DNA from 3 places in the Shewanella sp. VK101 genome. Region 1 is predicted to be linked to each of the others. Evidence: predicted binding sites of a transcription regulator. Region 1 holds the regulator's gene; each other region holds the start of a gene.

Region 1 (2,208 bases):
ATCTCAGTTATCGATATCAAGAAAATCATCGAACAGCTTAAGTCCCGCGGTTTGGGAGTGCTGATCACAGACCACAATGTTCGCGAAACACTCGACGTTTGTGAGCGAGCCTACATAGTCAGCCATGGGCAGTTGATCGCCGAGGGCACACCCGCTGAAATCTTGGACAACCAGCAAGTGCGCGCTGTGTACTTAGGCGAACAATTCAGGCTATAGTTAGGATCATGTCATCCGGTGGCAATTCCGGGTATTATAGTTTGTTATTATTGAATTTTTTCCTTGAAAAATAACGAGTAGGGATTAGCGGTATAATGAAAGCGTCACTCCAGCTCAAACTGGGTCAACAGTTGACCATGACACCTCAGTTGCAACAGGCTATTCGCCTGCTGCAACTGTCGTCCCTTGAGCTGCAGCAAGAAATCCAGGAAGCCTTGGAAGCCAACCCTCTGTTGGAAATGGCCGAGGACAACCAGGATGACGCTATCGACGACAACCACAAGGAAAACGACGCCGGCGAGTTGAGCGCCAAGCAGGAAGATGGTTCCACGGTAGAAACCTCAGAGGCATTGAACAATGAGTCTATGCCGGATGAATTACCTATGGATACCACCTGGGACGAAGTCTTTACCGCCGCCAGTGCCTCCGGGCCGGCCATGGGCCGTGAAGATGATATGCCCTTCCAGGGGGAAACCAGCGAAGGGCTCTATGAACATCTGGAATGGCAGAAGAACCTGACCCCGTTTTCCGATACCGACGACGCCATTGCCACCGCCATTATTGATGCCATCGACGAGCAGGGCTATCTGACCCAGAGCACAGAGGAGATCCTCGAAGCCATGGGCAACCCTGAGATTGAGCTCGATGAAGTCGAGGCAGTACTCAAGCGGATCCAGCACTTCGATCCTGTCGGCATCGCCTCCAGAGATCTGCGCGAATGCCTGCTGATCCAGTTGCAACAGTTCAACGCAGACACCCCGCATCTGGCCGACGCCCGCTTGTTGATTGACGAACATCTGGATCTCATTGCCGCCCGCGACTTCCGCACCCTGATGCGCAAGACCAAGCTCAAGGAAGATCAGCTGCGTGACGCCATCAACCTTATCCAGAGTCTCAATCCCCGCCCCGGCTTGCTGGTGCAGCCGATGGACGAGGAATATGTGATCCCTGATGTCAGTGTCTGGAAGAAAAACGGCCGCTGGGTAGTAGAACTCAACCCGGACTGTATGCCCAAACTCGGGATCAATCAGCAGTATGCTGCTATGGCTCGTAGCGCCCGCAGTCAATCAGACAGCCAGTTTATTCGAGGTCATCTTCAGGAAGCCAAATGGTTTATCAAGAGCCTGGAGAGCCGCAACGACACCCTGCTCAAGGTGGCCAACTGTATAGTGCAGTTCCAGCAGGGATTTTTTGAATATGGTGAAGAGGCCATGAAACCCATGGTGCTCAACGATATTGCCGAAGCGGTCGAGATGCATGAATCGACCATATCCAGGGTCACCACTCAAAAGTATATGCATACACCCAGGGGAATATTTGAATTGAAGTACTTCTTCTCCAGCCATGTCGGCACCGAAGATGGCGGAGAATGCTCTTCCACGGCGATCAGGGCTTTTATCAAGAAGCTCGTGGCAGCGGAAAACCAGAAGAAGCCTTTGAGCGACAGCAAGATGGCGCAACTTCTGGCAGAACAGGGAATCAACGTTGCAAGACGCACCATAGCCAAGTATCGCGAGGCTATGATGATACCACCGTCGAACCAGCGTAAGAGTTTATAAATCCACAGTTGGAAATTGGAGGAATCTTTCTATGCAAATCAACCTGACAGGACATCATATCGAGATCACCGACTCACTGCGTGACTACGTGGAAAGTAAGTTTTCTAAACTTGAACGCCATTTCGAACAGATCAATAATGTGCACGTTGTGCTCAATGTACAAAAACTGCAACAGATAGCCGAAGCCAAGATCCACCTCACAGGCGGCGAAGTCTATGCAACTTCTGAACATGCCGACATGTATGCCGCCATCGACGTTCTGATTGATAAATTGGATCGTCAGGTCATTAAACACAAAGAAAAGCTGACAAAACACTAACGATGGAACTGAGTACCATCCTGCGGCCGGAGTGCACTACCTGTGCCACTCCGGGCAGTAAGAAAAAGGTACTGGAGCTGATTAGCGATCTCGCTAGCGCCCAGTACCCCACCC
Region 2 (2,208 bases), 130 kb from region 1:
GGAATACCGTAAAACTCCTGGCCCTCAACCGCATAGTGCGCCGTGACGCCACCGAGCAGTATTTGCAGCAGAAATAGGCCGATAGCGGTAATGAAGTATTTACCCGTGGCCTTTTGTGAAGGGGTGGGTTTGTGTCTGAACAGGGGATCTTCAGTGGCAGGAGCTGGCAGGGCTTCATGTTTGCCGGCGGCATGATACCAAACCAGGGCACCGATACCGGCCAGCAGAGTCACTATGCTCAGAATCGACCAGACGATATTGTCTGATGTCGGTGTATTGCCCAGTTGTGGATCGTAGGGCCAATTATTGGTGTAGCTGTAATTGGCATCCGGGCGCTCGGTCACTGCGGCCCAAGCGCCCCAAAACAGGAAGGCATTGAGCTGTTGACGGCGCTCGGCAGAACCTATGGTATTGGTTTTCATCGCATAGGCTTCCCGAAGCTCATTCAGCGCGGGATCGTCACCAAACAAAGATTGATAGTGCTGACTCACTTGCGCCATGGCGGCGATACGGGTGTCGGAAAGCACCACCCGGGTGTGACCTCTCTCGTCTGTAGTGACAGTGTTATGGCGCAAATCGTCCCTTAAAGCTTGCTCCAATGCGGCCTGAGCACTCTTGTCCAGGCTATTGAAAGGCTTGTTGTATGTCTCCTTGGCTCGAATATCCAGCCAGGCTTCGGCCTCACGGTGTAGCCAGTCTGCGGTCCAATCCGGAGCCACATAGGCGCCATGGCCCCAGACTGAGCCAAGTTGATGTCCGCCCATGGAGCGCCAAACCAACTGCCCTTGTTCTATGTCCTTGTCGCTGAAAACCACTTGGCCCTGGCTGTCGCTATAGACATCGGCAATCGGTGGTTTTTCCCGATAGATTTCACTGCCGATACTGAGAAGTACAGTGAAAGAAGCGACCAACACAAGTAACAGTGCGATCAGGGTGAATTTTTGTCTGCTCATTGGCATCCCTCTGACAAAGTCTATTTGATAGGTTTTCCTACATAGAGCAGCCAACGTGCCAACTTTTATTCTTGTTTTTAATCAGTGCATTACTTGTTTGTGTGTTTTTGATGGTGTCATCTTGATTGTGTTTAAAGTGTCTTTTTAACATTGGTAGCTGTCATTATGACACTGGTTGTTTGTCCAGAGGCCATAACTGATATCTTGACGAGAATTCTTGGATTTCAAATTCTTTAATTATTTGAAAAAATAAAGTTTTTTTCATTAATTTGAGTTTATGTTTCTTTGGGTCAAGATTTGATGTTTTATAGGTAAATTTTCCATTTTTTAAGGGTTTACCTGGCTTCTTTTACTGGTCTTTTTCGCTGGCAGTAAAAATAAGTCAACTGTTTCTACTGAAAAATAACCCGAATTAATGATATAATCCCGTCTGTAACCCACGTGTTTTCCGGAGTCTCGTTAGAGCCAGGTTTCTCTTTTATTAGCTTCCCCGCATTTTCAACTGGAGGGTCATTTGAACGCAGATATCATCAACAGCTTTTTCCTTGTCGGGGCCTTGCTTATTGCAGTCAGCGTGCTGCTCAGCCCATTGTCTTCGCGACTCGGTATTCCTATTTTGGTGGTATTTCTGGCGGTGGGTATCTTTGCCGGTGAAGATGGCCCAGGCGGCATAGTATTCAATGACTATTCAGTTGCTTATTTGGTCAGCAACCTGGCTCTGGCGGTTATTCTGCTCGATGGTGGCATGCGTACCCGGGTTGCCAGTTTCAGGGTGGCATTGTGGCCGGCCTTGTCATTGGCCACTTTTGGGGTGGCGTTAACCACCACGCTGACAGGTTTGTTGGCTGCCTGGTTATTCGATCTCAATTTACTCCAGGGCATGTTGGTGGGAGCCATTGTCGGTTCGACCGATGCCGCGGCGGTATTTAGCCTGCTTAAAGGCAAAAACGTGAATGAGCGTGTCGGTTCGACACTGGAAATCGAATCCGGTTGTAACGACCCCATGGCTGTGTTTTTGACCGTGACTCTGATTGCCATTCTCGGCAGCAGTGGCGATGAACTCTCGGGCAGCTATTTGGCACTGAGCTTTATCAAACAGTTTGGCCTGGGCGGGATCCTCGGTGTCGGCGGCGGTTGGCTGTTGTGGCAGGTTATCAATCGCAATCAATTGCCGGAAGGCCTCTACTCCATTTTGGTGCTGAGTGGCGGACTGATGATCTTCGCTATCTCCAATGCCCTGGGAGGCAGTGGTATT
Region 3 (2,208 bases), 2.3 Mb from region 1:
CTAACAGTTCTAACATGAAAGTCGCCTTAAGCCGTTTACAACACTGGTAAAAGCTTTCCTGGAAAAGCGACGGGCCTCACCGTCAAGACCCCAAATTGGGGTGTGGGCTGCCGGGTTTTGGAAAGCGCACTGGGTAGAGTCACTGAGTCCTGACTTGGGTGTCAGTTTTATTATTTTTGCGAAGTATACCAATTCTTTCTTATTGACTCTAACCCAAGGATAGCCTTGAGCCAAAAAAACCGCCGCATTGATGGCATAATCAACAGACAACCAATAAAAAACCCCTGTATCAAGGGAGGGGAAGATACAGGGGGAATCACCAGCTTAAATCTTATTGCTGCAGTTCAACCTTGCCGGACAGTACCTGGAATTCGCCCAGCTCAGGGATCTGTTTGCGTAACTTGTCTTCAAACACCACCAAACGTTGGAAGTTGTCGCAAAGCGCGTCGGCTCTCTGCTCCATCTCCTGGGCGCGGGACTCCATTTGCACTTCAATATCCTTGCCCATCTTTTCCATCTTTTGGCTGAAGGCATTGATCTTCTCATCAAAGGTTTCGCCCTCACCTGACATCATCGCGCTACCCATGGCCATCATCAAACTGCCTAGCGACTGCTGTACCAGTTGCTCTATCTCTTTGGAAAACTCATCACCAAAAGCGTTTTCCAGCGACTCTTCAGTGGCCCCGAGGAAGTACTGGTCACCATTGCGATGAGCCACTTCATAGACTCTCAGTTGCAGACTGTCCATGGTTTCATCCAACTTGGCACCGGCGGCATCACCCAAGAGTGGTGTCAGAGCCATGCTCACGGCCTCGCTCGCCATGGTGACGGCATCTTCCACCAAAGAGATAACTTCGGGTAACTGCTGAGCCATGGCATCCGAGTACTCGTTGACAAGTTTGCTCTGCTCGGCATTCAAGGCCACTTCTTCACCTTCCACGTAGAGGCGGCCCGGCTCAATTCGATAGTATTCTTTCCCTTGATTACTGACACTCAGCTTCTTGGGTTCCAGTGAGATGTCGTAGTTGAGTGACATCTCGCATTGCTCATCTCTTGGCTCAAAGTTGATCGCCATAGCAGGCGCCGCCGCAAACAGTGCACACACCAAAGATATTCCACCAATCGCTTGTTTCATTCTGTCTTCCCTCTCGTTTTAATCTGCCGAGTAAACTTGGTTACCGCTTATGGCTCAGAATAAAGCAGACTTTGTGCCAAAGTTATAATCAACTGATACTAAAAGAATTAATATCAAGTAAGGCAGCAGAATATGAAAATCCACCATCTAGGAGTGGCAAATTTTACCAACTTGTAGCCGTTATGATGAATAAGACACAAGAAACCAAAGAAAGGTTTAACAGGGAACACTCTGGATGGCCAAGACAGTTCCTTTTCTTCACTGCATTCGGGATTAAAAGCCATAATAGCCGCTGCGCCAGCAGCCTAAAGTCGTGGTGTTCCACACCACACCGAGCAAGAGGCTTTGCTTGTCCAAAGCCCCTTGCATCCCCAAGGACACCCCGACGTAGCCGAAATCCCCGCTGGCTTATGAAACAAATTGGCTACACTCAGGACTCGCATCCTTGCTCGACCTTCGAGCCTCGACATCCCTGTCTCGGCTACGCCAATTTGCAACAACGCCAGCGGCGGCTCCGAAGGGGAGTCGGTGCAATTCTGTAAGAGCTAACTTGTTTGAAGCGACCTATATGCCCGCAGACATACACCTCATTTTCAGGCACAGGCGGAACTGTGACCTTCCGAGCCAGGGATGGCGAGGCAGAGCTTACAGGGATGTACTTGCAGCGAGTCACAGGATCGCCTGTGCATAAGCCTGCGGCAGGCAATGAGAAACATCCGTCGCCGGAGGCCCTGCCAATACTAATTAGTAACTTTTAGCTAAAAGCTATGATAGCCGCTGTGCCAGCAGCCTAAAGTCGTGGAGCTTCGCCCCACACCCGACCAAGAAGGGATCAACAGCAATCCCCTCTTGGATCTCCCTTGCCGCCCCACACGGTGTCGAAAGCCCCTCGGCCTAATGGCGCAAATAACTACCGCTTCAGACGCTCATCCCTGATTCGACTGGCGCTGCTTCGGCATCCATGCCTCAGCTATGTTATTTGCGCCAACGGCTTTCGGCGACACCGAGGGGGAGTCGGTGCAATTCCTCAGCCCAAAGTGTCGTATTCAGCTGCAGATATACGCCTAATTCCA

Evidence for each region. Region 1 encodes sigma-54, which starts transcription at its own class of promoters, with help from an activator protein. Its sites were predicted from a motif close to GTTGGCACGNNNNTNGNNT; they were not measured.
Region 2: a site for sigma-54 is predicted at 998-1,016, ahead of ACSHSR_RS04055 (nitric-oxide reductase large subunit). Genes of this name have one in related genera too.
Region 3: a site for sigma-54 is predicted at 1,198-1,216, ahead of ACSHSR_RS15305 (YggN family protein). Genes of this name have one in related genera too.

The regions. Positions count from the first base shown of each region.
Region 1 covers NZ_CM151402.1:766,781-768,988, reverse strand. The annotation lists gene lptB (LPS export ABC transporter ATP-binding protein) at 1-216, shown strand, start outside; gene ACSHSR_RS03475 (RNA polymerase factor sigma-54) at 312-1,775, shown strand; gene hpf (ribosome hibernation promoting factor) at 1,807-2,094, shown strand; gene ptsN (PTS IIA-like nitrogen regulatory protein PtsN) at 2,097-2,208, shown strand, end outside.
Region 2 covers NZ_CM151402.1:899,228-901,435, forward strand. The annotation lists gene ACSHSR_RS04055 (nitric-oxide reductase large subunit) at 1-953, opposite strand, end outside; gene ACSHSR_RS04060 (potassium/proton antiporter) at 1,468-2,208, shown strand, end outside.
Region 3 covers NZ_CM151402.1:3,436,376-3,438,583, forward strand. The annotation lists gene ACSHSR_RS15300 (LysR family transcriptional regulator) at 1-16, opposite strand, end outside; gene ACSHSR_RS15305 (YggN family protein) at 332-1,135, opposite strand.